Regions from separate parts of the Symbiobacterium terraclitae genome, predicted to be linked through region 1. Evidence: predicted binding sites of a transcription regulator. Region 1 holds the regulator's gene; the other holds the start of a gene.
What was found. Region 1 encodes LexA, which represses DNA repair genes until DNA is damaged. Its sites were predicted from a motif close to CNAACANNTGTTNG; they were not measured.
Positions count from the first base shown of each region.

Region 2: the regulator LexA is predicted to act here: its motif matches at 2,541-2,554, upstream of uvrA (excinuclease ABC subunit UvrA).

Region 1 covers NZ_JAGGLG010000001.1:174,464-183,041, forward strand. The annotation lists gene J2Z79_RS00865 (anaerobic C4-dicarboxylate transporter family protein) at 1-281, shown strand, start outside; gene J2Z79_RS00870 (ABC transporter ATP-binding protein) at 449-1,342, shown strand; gene J2Z79_RS00875 (ABC transporter permease subunit) at 1,335-2,171, shown strand; gene sigY (RNA polymerase sigma factor SigY) at 2,209-2,730, shown strand; gene J2Z79_RS00885 (DUF5345 family protein) at 2,720-3,052, shown strand; gene J2Z79_RS00890 (sigmaY antisigma factor component) at 3,045-3,245, shown strand; gene J2Z79_RS00895 (methionine gamma-lyase family protein) at 3,369-4,643, shown strand; gene J2Z79_RS00900 (DUF456 domain-containing protein) at 4,700-5,161, shown strand; gene glnA (type I glutamate--ammonia ligase) at 5,211-6,518, shown strand; gene lexA (transcriptional repressor LexA) at 6,607-7,224, opposite strand; gene J2Z79_RS00915 (LysM peptidoglycan-binding domain-containing protein) at 7,460-7,801, shown strand; gene J2Z79_RS00920 (hypothetical protein) at 7,823-8,143, shown strand; gene J2Z79_RS00925 (redoxin domain-containing protein) at 8,344-8,578, shown strand, end outside.
Region 2 covers NZ_JAGGLG010000009.1:45,911-54,488, forward strand. The annotation lists gene J2Z79_RS06995 (phosphodiester glycosidase family protein) at 1-1,358, shown strand, start outside; gene J2Z79_RS07000 (winged helix-turn-helix transcriptional regulator) at 1,462-1,767, shown strand; gene J2Z79_RS07005 (HNH endonuclease) at 1,817-2,401, opposite strand; gene uvrA (excinuclease ABC subunit UvrA) at 2,638-5,502, shown strand; gene J2Z79_RS19130 (ABC transporter substrate-binding protein) at 5,578-7,536, shown strand; gene J2Z79_RS07020 (RNA polymerase sigma factor) at 7,713-8,372, shown strand; gene J2Z79_RS07025 (hypothetical protein) at 8,377-8,578, shown strand, end outside.

The sequences.
Region 1 (8,578 bases):
CGGTACTGGTCAACTCCCAGGCGGCGACCGCCCGGGCCATCATGCCGCTGGGCATCGCCCTGGGGATTCCGGTGCCCTTCCTGGCGGCCATGTTCCCCGCCGTCAACGGCTACTTCTTCCTGCCGAACTACGGCCCGATCATCGCCGCCATCAACTTCGACTCGACCGGTACGACCCGCATCGGCAAGTACGTACTGAACCACTCTTTCATGATCCCCGGCCTGATCGCCGTCGTCCTCAGCGTGGCGTTCGGCTTCCTGATGCAGGCCATCGTCTTCTGAGCGACCTGACGGCTGCCGGCCCTTCCCGATATGGGAGGGGCCGGCTTTCGTTCTGGGTGGATGCGGCAGCGCAGGCGCGCATTTTTCTGCGCGCCCGATGAACTCTCGGTGGGTGACGGGCGTCGGACCGGCGGGTGATGCAGATGAACAGGACGCCCTTTCTCGAAATGAGCCACGTCGCCAAGGGGTTTTCCGGACGACCGGTGCTGACCGACCTGAACCTGACGGTGGGCCGCGGCGAGATCGTGGGCTTCATCGGCCCCAACGGGTCCGGCAAGACGACCACCGTGCGCCTGCTGAACGGCGTCATCGACCCCGACGGGGGGACGATCACCGTGGGCGGGTACGATCCCCGGGTCGACGGCGAGGCGGTCCGCCGCATGGCGGGCGTGCTCACCGAGTCGGCCGGTCTCTACATGAACCTGACCGGCCGGCAGAACCTGCGCTTCTTCGCCGACCTCTACGGGGTGGACGAGCCCGGTCGGGCCGACGCCCTGCTGGAGGAGTTCGGCCTGTCCGACGCCGCTGACCGCAAGGTGGGCACCTACTCGACGGGCATGAGGAAGCGCCTGGGCCTGGCCAGGGCGCTCCTGCACCGGCCCCGGGTGCTCTTCCTGGACGAGCCCACCAACGGCCTGGACCCCGAGGGCATCCGCATGGTCCTCGGCTACATCCGCCAGTTGAACGAGCGCGACGGCACCACGGTGATGATCTGCTCCCACCTGCTGCAGCAGCTGGAGCAGGTCTGCCACCGCTACCTGTTCCTGCAGGGGGGCAGGGTGGTGGAGCAGGGCACCCTGGCGGAGCTGGAGGCCCGCCACTTCCCCACCGTGACCCTGGAGGTCGAGACCGACCTGGCGCTGGCCGGCGGCGAGTACCGCGGCGTCCCCGCCGCCCGGGTGGGACCGGGGCGCATCGCCTTCACCCTGCGTTCCCGTGACGACGTACCGCACCTGCTGCGCCGCCTGGCGCAGGAGGCTTCGGTCTACAGCGCGGCGCCGGTGCAGCGAGACCTGGAGGCGCTCTACTTCAAGATCAGGGAGGGTACGGCGGATGAATAGAAGAGCGATACTCGCCATTGCGCGGAAGGACATTCAGGCCATCACCGCCAATCTGCAGGTCTGGCTGCCCATGCTGATCGTCCCGCTCATCCTGGGCATCGGGCTCCCCCTGGGACTGGTGCTGGCCTTCCGCTTCGGGGCGGAGTCGCTGGCGCCGGCGGATGTGCAGGCCATGCTGGCGTGGCTGGACAAGCTGCCGGCCGGAGAACTGGCTGCCGTGCTGTCAACCATGACGGAGCTGAACCAGAAGCTGATCTACGTGAGCACAAACTACATGCTGGCCCCGTTCTTCCTGATGATCCCGCTCATGACCGCCTCGGTCATCGCCGCCGACTCGTTCGCCGGCGAGAAGGAGCGGGGCACCCTGGAGACGCTGCTCTTCGCCCCGGTGGACCTGCGGTCGCTCTTCACGGGCAAGGTGCTGGCCTCGCTCGTGCCTGCGGTGGTCATCTCGCTGGTGACCTTCCTGCTCTGCGCCCTCTCGGTCAATCTGGCCGCGTGGCCGCTGTTCCACCGGGTCTTCTTCCCGCAGTTCAACTGGCTGCCGCTGATGCTCCTGGTCATCCCGGGCGTGTCGCTGCTGGCCATCCTCATCAACGTCTTCATCAGCGCCCGCGTGGCCACCTTCCAGGCGGCCTACCAGATGGGCGGCACGGTGGTGCTCCCCGTGCTGCTGCTGGGGGTGGGGCAGGCGACCGGCGCCCTGGTGCTGAGTGATCTGGTGGTGACGCTGGTGGGGCTTGTGGTGGCGGCCATCGATGTTCTGCTGCTCTGGCAGGTGCTTTGCCACATGAACCGGAATCAACTCTTCGCGAGCCAGGTCCGCTGAGGCCGGCCCGACTACCGCAGACCGGCAGGTGAAGCCAGTGGACGATCTGCAGCTGATCCGGCAGGCGCAGCGCGGGGATCAGGCCGCCCTGGCCCGCCTGCTGCAAGCGCAGTACCTGCCGGTGAAGAAGTACCTCGTCACCATCACCTTCGACCGCAACCTGGCGGAGGATCTCACGCAGGAGACGATGATCCGCGCGATCGAGCGCATCGGCCAGTTCGAAGGGCGCGCCCGGTTCAGCACGTGGCTCTGCTCCATCGCCACGCGCCTGTACCTGGACTGGCTGCGGCGGCAGAAGCGGCAGCGGCAGTTGCAGGCGCGGGCGGCGGAGGAGCTCCTGCTGGGGCAGCAGGATACTTCGCCGGAGGTCCGCAGCCTGATGGCGCAGCTGCAGGCCCTGCCCCGGGAAGTGGCGCTCCCGGTGGTCCTCAAGCACTACTACGGGTACACGTACGAGGAGATCGCCGAGTGGATGGAGATCCCGGTGGGCACGGTGAAGTCGCGCATCTTCAACGCCGTGCGCACCTTGCGAAGGGGGCTGGACCAGGATGAGGCGTGACGGGCGTGAGACCCTGGAACCGTGGGAGCGTGCGCTCCGGGAGGGCCTGGACGGCCTCTCGGCCCCCGTGGAGCAGGAGAGCCCGCCCGACCTGGGGACGCTCCTGATGCTGGTGCACGACGTGCAGCGAGCACAGCGGCAGGCGTTGCGCCGCGACCTGCTGCTGTTCCTGGCCGTGGCCGCGCTGGTCCTCGCCGGCGGCCTGTGGGCGATGATGAACTTCCCGCTGCAGTACCTGATCGTCCAGGCCGCGCTGGCGGTGGCGCTGGGGGCCGGGGCGGCCCTCTGGCGGGCGGAGGGGAGGCGGGCCGGCCATGAATGAGGTCGCACAGCTGCCCTGGTGGGCCTGGGTGCTGATCGGCTTTCTGCTGGGGGCCCAGGGAGTCTGCCTCTTCCTGGACAGCCGCAGGCGCGGCGCCCGGGCCTGGTTCTGGGGGCTCCTGGGGCTGGTTCACTTCCCCATGTCCAGCCTGGTCTACTGGCTGCTGGTGGTGCGCCCGGCACGGCGCCGCTAGGGAGCGCGGCGAGCCATCCCGGTCGGGATGGCTCTTTTCGTGGGCGCAACCCTTTCAGGTTTGGGCAGGAACAGGTAGAATAGGCTCGAACCGGCTACTTGGCGATTACTGGAGGGTACACGCTTGAACATATGGGATCAGCTGGTGCCGGACTGCCCGGCACCGATCGCCGCAGCCGCTGCCGCCGCCCTCGAGCGCGTCCGGCCCGCCTGGGCGCAGGTGGACGAGCTGGTGCTGCGCAACCAGGCGCGGGTGCTGGCCGCCTTCCAGGAGGCCGGCGTTTCCGAGGTCCACTTCGCCGCCTCCACCGGCTACGGATACAACGACATCGGCCGGGAGAAGCTGGACGAGCTCTTCGCCCGCGCCTTCGGCGCCGAGGCGGGCCTGGTGCGCATCCAGTTTGCCTCCGGCACCCACGCGATCGCAACGGGCCTCTTCGCCGTCCTGCGGCCCGGCGACCGCCTCATCGCGGCCGCGGGGGCACCCTACGACACCCTGCAGCAGGTGATCGACGGCGCACCGGGGTCCCTCGCCGAGTGGGGCGTGCGCTATGAGGAGGTCCCGCTCAGGCCGGACCTCTCCGTCGACCCGGACGCCGTGGCCGCCGCCGTGCGGCAGCCTGACGCCCGGTGCCTCCTGATCCAGCGCTCCCGGGGATACTCGCTCCGGGCGCCGCTCTCCGTGGCGGAGATCGGTGCGCTGATCCGCAGGGCGAAGGCGGCCAACCCCGCGATCATCGTCCTCGTCGACAACTGCTACGGCGAGTTCGTCGAGGCGCAGGAGCCGCCCCACGTGGGGGCGGATCTGACCTGCGGGTCCCTGATCAAGAATCCCGGCGGCGGCATCGCCCCCAGCGGCGGCTACATCGTCGGCCGGGCCGACCTGGTGGAGCGGGCCGCAGCGCACCTGTTCGCCCCCGGCATCGGGACGGAGGTGGGGGCCAACGCCGGTGTCAACCGGCTGCTCTTCCAGGGGCTCTTCCTGGCCCCGCACGTGACGGGGGAGGCGCTGCGGGGCGCCCAGTTCACCGCCGCCTTCTTCGACCTGCTGGGTTTCCGGGTGCGGCCGGCCTTCGACGCCCCCCGCTCCGACCTGGTGCAGGCGGTGGAGCTGGGCTCCGCGGAGGGCCTCAAGGCCTTCTGCCAGGCCGTGCAGAAGGCGAGCCCGGTCGACGCGCACGTGCGGCCCGAGCCCTGGGCCATGCCCGGCTACACCGACCCGGTGATCATGGCCGCGGGCACGTTCGTGCAGGGCTCCTCGGTGGAGCTCTCCGCCGACGGGCCCGTGCGGCCGCCCTACGCCGCCTACTTCCAGGGCGGCCTCACCCGGGAGCACGTGGTGCTGACCGCTTTGCGCGCCGCGAACGAACTGGCGGCCGCGGGCGTCCTTAGAGCGTAGGCGTTTTCTGTTCTACGCGGGGGAGTGATCGCATGTCTCTCCAGGGGATTGCCTTCATGGCCGCGGTGGCTGTGATGGTTTTGGGCGTGCTGGGCACGCTGATTCCAGCCCTGCCCGGGCTGCCCGTCATCTTCCTGGCCATGCTGGGCTACGGCGCAGTGGAGGGGTTCCGGGAGATGACCCCCGGCTTCCTCATCGCCGCCCTGCTGGTGGTGGCGGCGACGCAGGTGGCGGAGCACTACGCCAGGGCCTGGGGCGCGCGGCGCTTCGGGGCGGGCAGGGCCGGCGCCTGGGGCGCCGTGATCGGCTCCATCGCCGGGCTCTTCTTCATGCCCCTCGGCCTCGTGCTGGGCCCGTTCCTCGGTGCGGCCCTCTTCGAGCTGTTCACCGGACGCCCGGGCGGCGAGGCGCTCCGGGCCGGCGTCGGCGGCCTGGTGGGGGTGCTGGGCTCCGTGGCCGTCAACCTGGTGGTGGCGCTGGGGCTCACCGTGGCGTTTATCGTGAAGGTGCTCATCTAGAGAGGAGGATGCGGTTGTGTCCGGACGCCCGAAGACCAAGGAAGAGGTGATGGAGCGGGTGCGGGAGCTGGACGTGCGCTTCATCCGGCTCCAGTTCACCGACATCCTCGGCCTGATCAAGAACGTTGACATCCCCGCGGAACAGCTGGAGAAGGCGCTGGACGGCCAGGTGCTCTTCGACGGCTCGTCGATCGAGGGCTTCGTGCGGGTGGAGGAGGCCGACATGCTCCTCCGGCCCGATCCGCAGACCTTCGCCGTCTTCCCCTGGCAGGAGCAGGGGGAGGGAGCGACGGCGCGGCTGATCTGCGACGTGTGCCACGCCGACGGCACCCCCTTCGAGGGCGACCCGCGGGGCACTCTGAAGCGGGTCTGCGCCGAGGCGGCGAAGCTGGGCTTCACCATGATGGTCGGCCCCGAGCCGGAGTTCTTCCTCTTCCTGCGGGAGCCGGACGGCCGGCCCACGACGAAGCCCATCGACCAGGCCTCCTACTTCGACCTGGGCCCGGTGGACCGGGGGGAGGAGTGCCGGCGCGACTGCGTGCTGGCCCTGCAGAAGATGGGGTTTGAGATCGAGTCCTCCCACCACGAGGTGGCCCCGGGGCAGCACGAGATCGACTTCAAGTACACCGACGCCGTGGCCGCCGCCGACAACATCGCCACCTTCCGGTTCGTCGTGCGCACCATCGCCATCCAGCACGGGCTGCACGCCTCGTTCATGCCGAAGCCGGTGGCGGGCGTCAACGGCTCGGGCATGCACCTGCACATGTCGCTCTTCCGCGACGGCGAGAACGCCTTCTACGACCCGAGCCAGCCCGACGGCGTGTCGCCGCTGCTCAAGCAGTTCATCGCCGGACTGCTCCTGCACGCCCCGGCCTACACCGCCATCTGCAACCCGCTGATCAACTCGTACAAGCGGCTGGTTCCCGGCTACGAGGCGCCCAGCTACATTGCCTGGTCCGAGCGGAACCGCTCGCCGCTGGTCCGCATCCCGGCCCGGAGGGGCCGCTCCACCCGCATCGAGCTGCGCTCGCCCGACCCCGCCTGCAACCCGTACCTCGCGCTGGCGGTCACGCTCGCGGCCGGGCTGGACGGCATCAAGCGGGGGCTGACGCCGCCGCCGGCGGTCAACCGGAACATCTACGCGATGACCCCCGAGGAGCGGGAGGCCGAGGGCATCGGCATGCTGCCGCAGAGCCTGCGGGACGCCCTCGTGGCGCTTGAGGCCGACCCCGTGATCCGGGAGGCGCTGGGCGAGCAGGTCTACCGCCGGTTCGTGGAGGCGAAGTCCATCGAGTGGGAGATCTACCGGTCGCAGGTCCACCAGTGGGAGCTCGACCAGTACCTCTCCATCTTCTAGGGCGTGACGCGGTCACAGGAAACAGGAAGCCCGGCGGGAGCCACCGCTCCCACCGGGCTGTCTGTTTTCGCAGTCAGCTGCGCCCGAATCAGTGCATCCGCCGGACGAGGCCGACCACCTTGCCCAGCACCTGACAGTCGGGCACGATGATCGGGTCCATGAAGCGGTTCTCGGGCTGCAGCCGGATGTGGTCCTGCTCCTTGAAGAAGCGCTTGACCGTCGCCTCGTCCTCGATGAGGGCCACGACGATGTCGCCGTTGTTGGCGTGCTGCTGCCGCTGCACCAGTACGAGGTCGCCGTCGAGGATGCCCGCTTCGATCATCGAGTCGCCCTGGATCTTCAGGAAGAAGAGGTCGGACTCGTCCGCACGGACGAAGTCGGAGGGCAGCGGGAAGTGGTCCTCGATGGTCTCCTGGGCCAGGATCGGCTGGCCCGCCGTCACGCGGCCCACCACGGGAACCGTGATGGTGCGCTGGAGCTTCGTGGTGCTTCCGTCCAGCACCTCGATGGCCCGGGGCTTCGTGGGATCGCGGCGGATGTACCCCTTCTCCTCCAGCCGCGTCATGTGCCCGTGGACCGTGGAGCTGGAACTGAGGCCGATCGCCTCACCAATCTCCCGCACCGAGGGGGGGTAGCCCTTCGTGCGGATCTCGTCCTTGATGAACTGCAGGATCTGGCGCTGTCGCTCCGTCAGGGACTCCGGCATGCAGCGACACCTCCTGAACTGACGGCGAGCGCACCCGCGATCCGGCGTCCACTCGCCCTTATCCTTCCTGCGCGGTCCGGTTGGGTAGATTGTACCATATGACGGGCCTTCTGCAAACGCCTGTTCGAAAAAATGTGGTCAGGGGGGTTGACCAGAACGTTCATTCGTGATACCCTCAAGGCGAACAGAGGTTCCGCTGGCTGCGGCGATGTGTTCGGGCGAGGGAGGGTTCACGATGGCCGCGACGTACGTAGAGTCGAGGAGCAGGAGGGTCAGGCGGCGCACGCCCAGGGCGGTCCGCCGTGCCCGCACGCTGGCCGTGCTGTTTGCACTCACGGTGTGCGCTGCCGTACTGCTGTTCCCCCGGCTCGTCCACACGCAGTCCCACGAGCCCCCGACGGGCGTCCACCACACGGTGGCGTACGGCGACACGCTGTGGGACATCGCGGTCGCCCACGCGGGCAACCGCGACGTCCGGGAGGTCGTCTACCAGATCCGGCGGCTGAACGGCCTGTCGTCGGCCGAGATCCACCCGGGTCAGGTGCTGTTCATCCCTACGGAGTCCGGCGGGCGCTGACGCGCGAGGGAGGGTGAGCTCATGGCGGTGGTGGTGCAGAGTTTCGAGGGCAGGCTGCCGGCCGAGCTGTACGAGCGGCTGGTGCGGCTGCGCCAGCGCTACGCGCAGGTCCTCCGGGCCGCGGCGGCCGGCGACTTTGGGGACGAGGAGCAACTCCGGGCCCTCAGCAGGCGTGTGGGGCGCCTGCTGGCGGAGACCGCCCGCACGCCGGTGGAGGAGCGCGGCGGCCTTCCGATGCTCGAGATCTCGCTCTCCGTGGACCGGCTCTTTCCCGAACTGCGCGCCTGGAACCAGCGCTTCGCCCAGCACTACCGCCCCGAACGGCGTGCAGCCGGCTGGTAGCGATCCAGCTTAGAACCGTTAGAAATCGGGTCCACACCTGAGGGTGTGGGCCCGTCTTTGTCGGGCCTTTCAGACGGGGGCTGGATTGACCTGGGTGGCAAATACTTTGCTATAATGAATCGCACATCTGATGCTCGAGGCTTCCAGGTATCTGGAGGAGCCGAACGAACGTCTGTAGTGTCAGGGCGAGGTGATGACCTGTGGTCTGTCCGGAGTGCGGCACACGGCTCGAGGAGGGCGGGCGCTTCTGCCACGGCTGCGGCTGGGATTCGCAGGAGGCAGCGGCGGCGCGCCGGGCCGCGGAGCTGGCGCGGCGGCCGGCCTGGAAGCGCTGGGTATCGGGCATCTCGCTCGGCGTGCTGGCCGCGGTCGTGCTGGTGATGCTGCTGGTGCCGCGCACGGAGGCGGAGACCGTGCCGCAGGTGGGCACGCCGG
Region 2 (8,578 bases), on a different contig from region 1:
TCACGGTGATGGGCTACGACGCCGACGGCTTCGCCGCGCCCATCGACCCGGCGGATCTGACCGTGTCGTTCGACCCCGCCCTGATCCGGTTCGAGCGGGAGGGCGACAGCCTGCGCGCCATCCCGCTGGCCGAGGGCACCGGGCTGATCGTGGTCTCCGTCCAGGGCCACGAGGCGGTGATCCCGTTCGCCGCCGCGTACCGCACCACCGTCCTCGATGCCTTTGCGAACCCCGCGGCCTGGCAGTTCGAGCGCTACCCCGCCGAGGTCATGGGCGGCGTGGCGCCCGTGGAGCAGGCCGGCACCGATCCGACCCAGGGCGCCGGCGACGCTGCCGCCGGGCCAACCGGCGCAGCCATGGTTCTCAGCTACATCTTCGGCCCGGCGAGCGGAAACCGCGCGGCCTATCTCCAGGCGAGCGAGCCGCTGGCGCTGCCCGGGCAGCCCGTGCGGGTCGGCATGTGGGTGAAGGGCGACGGGCAGGGTGCGTGGCTGCGGGCGGTCCTGCAGGACGCCTCCGGCGCCCGGTACACTGTCAACCTGGCGCCCGCGGTCGACTGGACCGACTGGCGCTACGTCGAGGCGGAGGTTCCAGCCGGGGTGCAGTACCCCGTCAGCCTGCACCGGGTCTACCCCGTGGAGACCGACGGGACCCGGATCTACGCCGGCAGCCTGCAGTTCGCCGACCTGACGGTGCGGGATGCCGTGGAGATGCCCGCGGCCCCGCCGCCGGTGGCCCCGCCCCGCGACCTGATTCTCGCTCCGGCCGCACCGGCCGGCGAGGGCAGCTGGTCCTTCGCGGTGCTCGACGCCATGCCGCCCGTGGAGCCTGCGCTGGTCTTCCGGATGGCGCTGGCGGCGAACCCCGTCTTCTTCCTGGTCGACACCGGCCTGCGCGAGCCGGTCCAGCAGGCCCTGGCAGAAGCCGGCGCAGCGGACGTGCCCGTCTACGAGATGGCGCCGCCCGAGCGCTTCTTCGACGTCGGCAACGTGCGGTTCATCCTGCTGGGCACCGGGCAGGGCGGCCTCCGGGCCACCGATTTCAACCAGCTGGAGGGGCTGCGGACCCTGCTCTACCTGGCCGGGAACAGCGAGACGGTCCAGCAGGTGATCGTGGTCGGCGGGGAGACGCCCCTGGACTTCGCCGACCGGCGGGAGGGCGAGCTCATCCAGCGGTGGCTCACCGAGTTCGAGGATGCGTCGGGCAAGGCCGCGGCGTACCTGGCCTCGGGCGGGTTCTTCCCGAAGGTGACCCGGGTGGAGGGCATCCCTTACATCGAGGCCGGCAGCCCCATGGTGCCGCGCGTCTTCACCGTCGACCCGACCCCCGGGAGCGTGTGGATCCGGATGGAGCAGTAGCGCCCTCCGGGCCGCTTACAAGAAGGAACAAGGTGTTGAAAAGATAGTTACCGTTGTCAACAGAAGTCCATCGGATATAATACCTACAAGGAGGTGATGGGCCATGGCCGACTTCCATCTCTGCCCGAAGTTCGAACACGCGATTCAGCTGCTCGGCAAGCGCTGGACGGGGCTGATCCTTTCGACCCTGCTCAGCGGGCCGAAGCGATTCTCGGAGATCGAATCAGCCATCCCGGTCAGCGGGCGGCTGCTCTCCGAACGCCTGAAGGAGTTGGAGTCGGAGGGGCTCGTCACCCGGGAGGTATTCCCCGAAGTGCCGGTTCGGGTGGTCTACTCGCTCACGCCGAAAGGAAAGGCGATGGAGCCGGTGCTGGCCGCCGTCCAGCAGTGGGCCGAGCGCTGGGCATGAAAAGGCGGAGGCCGGGGTTCACTCCCGGCCTCCGTAACTGTTTTCGCTGCTAGTAGAGTGACGCCCGGGTGACCGGGGTGGCCTGAAGCAGTCGGGTCATGCGGGCGAAGCGCGCCCGATGACTGGCCGCGGCCGGCCCTGCAACCGGGTCGCGCCGGGCGGCGGGTACGGCCGCGGCGGCCTTCCTCGCAGCCGGGGCCGTTGCGGGCTTCTCCTCCAGCGCGGCGGTTCCCCAGGTCAGGTGGGCGCCTGCCAGGATCAGCCCGGGCACAGGGGTCGGCCGGCCCATGCGCTGGGCGAACTCGGCGGCGTCCAGGTCGCCCCGGAGCCCGTTGCACTCCTCGCAGGCGCAGATGCAGTTGGCCATGGTCGTGCGGCCGCCCTTCGACCAGGGGATGACGTGGTCCATTGTGAAGCCCGGCCGGCCGCACCAGTAGCAGATGTAGCGGTCGCGGGCGAGCACCTTCAGCCGGATGTACCGGTAGGCAAAGGGGTCAAAGCGCAGTCGGATGCGCGAGCGGCCGATCCACTTGGCCCGGCCCAGCCTGACCTCGCGGTCGGCCACCTTGCGCTTGCAGGGGGTGAGCGTGCGCCCCCGGCTGTCGATCACTTCAATTAGATCCGTCGTACTCATTCCTCCACGGGGCACGTCACGTCTCGCCCCCTTTCGTATTGTAGCCGACTGGATCGGCCGCTAATCTCTTCCGTTATGACACTAAGTACATTATTATACGACAAGATTATACCACAACATCGAACGAATCGGTACGTTGCAAACAAACGTTCGTCATGGTATGATTTGCACGTCCCGGTTGCGCGACCGGGTGTGGTAACATCCATTGTTGAGACAGTTGTGGGGGGCGTTGGGTTGTGGCCAAGGACCGTCTGGTGATTAAGGGTGCACGACAGCACAACCTGAAGAACATCAACCTCGAGATCCCCCGCGACAAGCTGGTTGTCCTGACCGGCGTGTCGGGGTCGGGCAAGTCGTCGCTCGCATTCGACACAATCTACGCCGAGGGTCAGCGGCGCTACGTGGAGTCGCTCTCCGCCTATGCGCGGCAGTTCCTGGGGCAGATGGACAAGCCCGATGTGGACTCCATCGACGGGCTCTCGCCGGCGATCTCCATCGACCAGAAGACGACCTCCCGCAACCCGCGCTCGACCGTGGGCACCGTCACCGAAATCTACGACTACCTGCGCCTGCTCTACGCCCGGATCGGACGGCCCCACTGCCCCACCTGCGGCAAGCCCATCCAGAGGCAGACCGTGGACCAGATGGTGGACGCGCTGCTCCGGATGGAGGAGGGCACGCGCATCCAGGTGCTCGCGCCGCTGGTGCGGGGCCGCAAAGGAGAGCACGTCAAGGTCTTCGAGGACATCCGCCGCGGCGGCTACGTCCGCATGCGGGTCGACGGGCAGATCATGGACGTCACCGACGAGCCGCCCGCCCTCGACAAGAAGCGGAAGCACACCATCGAGGTCGTGGTGGACCGGCTGGTGATCCGGCCGGACATCGAGCGGCGCCTGGCCGACTCCCTGGAGATCGCGACCAAGCTGGCCGGCGGCATCGTCACCATCGACGTCGTCGGCGGCGAGGAGCTGCTCTTCAGCGAGAACTTCGCCTGCCCGGACTGCGGCGTTTCCATCGACGAGCCGCAGCCGCGCAACTTCTCGTTTAACTCGCCCTTCGGCGCCTGCCCCGCCTGCACCGGCCTGGGGTTCAACACCGAGTTCGACCCCGAGCTCGTGCTCGACCCCTCGCTCTCGCTGGACGAGGGCGCCCTGGTGCCCTGGGCCAACTCGACGCAGCAGTTCTTCCACAACCAGATCGACGCGCTCTGCAGCCAGCTGGGCATCCGGAAGGACGTGCCCCTGAACCAGCAGGACCCGAAGTTCCGGGAGATCCTCCTGTTCGGCTGGCCCGACGGGAAGGTGCGCTTCCAGTACGAAAATATGTACGGACAGCGCAAGTGGTACGAGGTGACCTACGAGGGGGCCATCAAGCAGCTGGACCGGATGTTCCGCGAGACCTCCAGCGACGCCATCCGCGACCACCTCGCCGAGTTCATGACCACCCGGCCCTGCCCGGCCTGCCACGGCGCCCGGCTGAAGCCGGAATCGCTGGCCGTGAAGGTAGGCGGCCTCTCCATCGCCGAACTGACCGACCTCGACGTCGCACAGGCCCGCAAGTTCCTGGCTGGGCTGGACCTGACGGAGAAGGAGCGGGCCATCGGCCGCCAGATCCTGAAGGAGATCGACGCGCGGCTGGGCTTCCTGATCAACGTCGGGCTGGACTACCTGACGCTCAGCCGGTCCGCCGGCTCCCTGTCGGGCGGCGAGGCGCAGCGCATCCGGCTGGCCACCCAGATCGGCTCGCACCTGGTCGGGGTGCTCTACATCCTCGACGAGCCCTCCATCGGGCTGCACCAGCGGGACAACGAGCGGCTGATCGAGACCCTGCAGCAGCTGCGCGACCTGGGCAACACGCTGATCGTCGTGGAGCACGACGAGGATACGATCCGGGCGGCCGACTGGGTCGTCGACATCGGCCCCGGGGCCGGCCAGGCCGGCGGCCGCGTCGTGGCTGCGGGGCCGGTGGAGAAGATCCTGGCCACGCCCGAGTCGCTGACCGGCGCCTACCTCTCCGGCCGGCGCCAGATCCCGATCCCCGAGAAGCGGCGGCAGCCCAACGGCAAGTGGCTCGTCGTCAGGGGCGCGCGGGAGCACAACCTGAAGGACATCACCTTCCGGGTCCCGCTGGGCACCTTCACGGTGGTGACCGGCGTGTCGGGATCCGGCAAGTCCACCCTGGTCAACGAGATCCTCTACCGGCGGCTGGCTGCCGAGCTGAACCGGGCCCGCACGCGCCCCGGGGCCCACGACGCCATCGAGGGCCTGGAGCACCTGGACAAGGTGATCGACATCGACCAGTCGCCCATCGGCCGCACGCCCCGCTCCAACCCGGCCACCTACACCGGGGTCTTCGACCTGATCCGCGAGCTGATGGCCCAGACGCCCGAGGCGAAGATGCGGGGCTACAAGCAGGGCCGCTTCTCCTTCAACGTGCGCGGCGGCCGCTGCGAGGCCTGCAAGGGCGACGGCATCATCAAGATCGAGATGCACTTTCTGCCCGACGTCTACGTGCCCTGCGAGGTGTGCAAGGGCGCGCGGTACAACCGGGAGACGCTGGAGGTGCACTACAAGGGCAAGACCATCGCCGACATCCTCAACATGACCGTCGACGAGGCGGTGGAGTTCTTCCGGCCCCTGCCGCGCATCTACCGGAAGATGCAGACCCTGCAGGACGTGGGGCTGGGCTACATCAAGCTGGGCCAGCCGGCCACGACGCTCTCGGGCGGCGAGGCGCAGCGGGTGAAGCTGGCCACCGAGCTCTCTCGGCGCGCCACCGGGCGGACGATCTACATCCTCGACGAGCCGACCACCGGCCTGCACACGGCCGACGTGCACAAGCTGCTGGACGTGCTCCAGCGCCTCGTAGACGTGGGCAATACCGTGCTGGTCATCGAGCATAACCTCGACGTGATCAAGCAGGCCGACTGGATCGTGGACCTCGGGCCGGAGGGCGGCGAGCGCGGCGGCCAGATCGTGGCCGAGGGCCCGCCGGAGGAGGTCTGCGCGAACCCGGCGAGCTACACCGGCCTCTTCCTCAAGAGGCACATGGAGCGGCAGCGCGCCCAGGTGCCGCTGGGTGCGGCCTCGGGGACGGACTGACCGGCAGGGAGGAAGGGGCCGGTTCTCGAAAGTTGAACCTAACCCGCCTGAGCAATCAGACAGGAGAGGAGACCGGTGACAGGACCGACCAGGTGCCCTTACTGCGGGACTGAGGTCTCGGCTTCCGCCAACTACTGCGACAGGTGCGGGACGCCGCTCCGGCCGTCCGGCGCGCCCACGCCCCTCCGCCGCCGCGAGCGGCCCGGGCGGCGCGTGGCGGTATGGCTCTTCGTCGTCGTGCTGCTCACGTTCTTCGGCTCGGGGGTGCTGGGCGGCTTCCGCCTGCACTCCGGGAGATGGCCGTGGAGCGCCGCGGTCCCGGCGCTGGCCGGCCCCGACCCGACAGAGCCCCCGTCCGGGAACGGGGAGGGGGAGGGGCGCTACCTGCGCGCCGTCGTCTCGATCCAGGTGCGGGGCGATCGGGGCAGCAGGGTCGGCACCGGTTTCATCATCGATACCGGCGGTCACATCGTCACCAGCGCTCACGTGATCGAGGGCCACAAGGGCTGCGTGACCGTCATCGACGACAACGGCACGACACACCAGGGGATGGTCGTGGGCCACGACCAGAACCGCGACGTCGCGCTGATCTACGTGCCCACCCTCACGAAGTGGCCCCAGGTGCTCACCCTCTCCTCGGGGACGCTCTCGCCGGGCGATCCGGTCTACGCCTGGGGCAGCCTGGAGCGGAGCCCCAACCACGCACCCGTTCCGGCGGAGGTCCGCCAGGTCGGCCTCTCCCAGCGGATCGACGGGCGCTATTACGCTGACCTGGTGGAGTTCCGCGGCGCCAGCGTCATGCACGGCGCCAGCGGCGGGCCCCTGGTGCACCGGGAGACCGGCGAGGTGGTCGGCATCGTCACCGCCGGATCGGACAGCGCCATCGCCTACGCGATCCCCGTCGCCGGAGAGGTGAGCCGCCTGATCAAGGCGTGGGCGGAGGAGCCGGTCGCCTTCCAGTGCGCGCCGAACCCTGCAAAGGTGCGGACGCCCGTCGTCCTGGCCACCGTCACGCCCCTGTCGGGCCCGCACGGCGTGTGGGGCAGCGACCTGGCCAGCGGTGCCGAACTGGCGCTGCGGGACCTGGAGGCCGACCTCCTGAGGGTCGGCTACCAGGTGTCGCTGGTCCGATACGACGACCAGGGCACGCCCGAGGCCGCGGCCGAGCACGCGCGACGCCTCGCCTACGACCAGGAGGTCATCGGCGTCGTCGGCAGCTTCACCAGCCCGGCCAGCGCCAGCCTGGCAGAGGGGCTGCTGGAGAGCGGTCTGGTGCTCGTCGTGCCCAACGCCGGTGCGGAGGACCTCATGCAGCCGGGCTGGCTGCACGTCAACCGGCTCATCGCGCCCCAGGTCCGCCTGGAGGCCGCCGCCGCAGCGTACGCCAGGGGCAGACTTGGGGTGGAGTCCGTCCTGATGCTGCTGGATGGCAGCGCGGAGTCAGAGCGGCGGGCTGCCGCCTTTGAGACCGCGGCGGAGATCGTCGCGCTGCCTGTCGCAGGGCGCATCGTGCTTCCCGCGCGCATCGAGGGGAGCGCTCTGGCCGCCGCGGTGCGGGCTTACGTCCCCGATGCCATCTACTACGCAGGAAACAGCCAGCTGGGCTACCAGGCGGCGGCCGCCCTGCGCCAGCAGGGGCTGACGCTGCCGATCATCGGCGGCTCGGAGCTTTACAATCCGGCCTTCGAGAGCACGGCTGGCCGCGGCTGGCGCGACATCTACTTCACCCATTACACCCGGGGGACCGACGCCCGCTTCATACGCCACTTCGAGGCCATCCTCGGCAAGCCGACCCGCGGGTACGGCACGTTCGGCTACGATGCGGCGCGGGTTATCCTGGAGGCGCTGATCCGCTACGGCGAGGAGAACCCCGGAAAGATCCCCGACCGGGAGGAGTTCGCGGCGCTGGTGCGGTCGACCCGCGGACACAAGGGCTGGTCAACCACCATCAGCTTCGACCCGAACACCGGCGAGAACCAGGCGGCGCAGGTCTACCTGTTCCAGTGGGTGGACGGGCGGATCGAACTGCAATAGTGACGGAAAGCGCACCGTGTCTGCACTGCACGGTGCGTATAATTTCTGGATCGAAGCAGTCTAGGAGGAGAAACACGACCAAGCGGGGAATTCTAATAAACCTCTCATCGAGCCGGCGGCTTTCGGTTATAGAAAGCGTTGTGGTATAGTAAGTTGTATTTATCGGTGGCGGGGAGGTGAGGGCCATCGCTGAGTTGGAGCCCGTGCGCGACGCTGATCTGGGGTTGATCGCGCGCTGCCAGGCGGGCGACAGGATCGCTTTCGAGGAGATGTTCCTGCTCTACCGCGACGACGTCTTCCGCTTCGCCTACCTGGTCGTGCGGGACGCCACGCTGGCGCAGGATGTCGTTCAGGAGACGTTTCTGAAGGTCTTCCGCTCCATCGCCAAGTTCGAGTTCCGTTCCAGCTTCAAGTCGTGGCTCTACCGGGTGGCCGTCAACGAGGCCATCACGCTGCTGCGCCGGCGCAGGATCAAGGAAGAGCTGGACCCCATGCCCGGCGCGAGCCAGGAGCAGCAGCGCGGGCGTGAGGTGCGCGCCTGGCAGCCGGAGGAGGCCGTCCTCGACAGCGAGGAGCGCCGCCTGCTGCGCAACGCCATCGGCCGCCTGGATCCCGTGCATCGCTCGGTGGTGGTGCTGAAGTACTTCCACGAGTTCTCCGACACCGAGATTGCGGCAATCATCGGCTGCCCGCCTGGCACGGTGAAGTCGCGCCTGCACCGGGCACGCGAGCTGTTGCGCAACCAGATGGCACGCCAGCTCGGCCGGCCCGACCTGGTTGCCCTGTCCTACAACCGCCTTTCGGCCCACGCCCCGCTCGTGGCCTGCGAGGAGTGAGAGCATGCGCGTCGACGAACGGACGATTCGCGAGACCCTGCGCGCGGACGCAGCACAGGTCTCGCCTCCGCCCGATCTCTGGGAGCGCATCAGCCGGGAACTCGACCGCGACTCGGCCCGGTCGGCGCGGTTTGCGCTGCCGCGCATCCCGTCTGCGCGCCTCCGCCAGCTGGTGGCCGTGGGCGTCGCCGCCGGCCTCTGCTGGT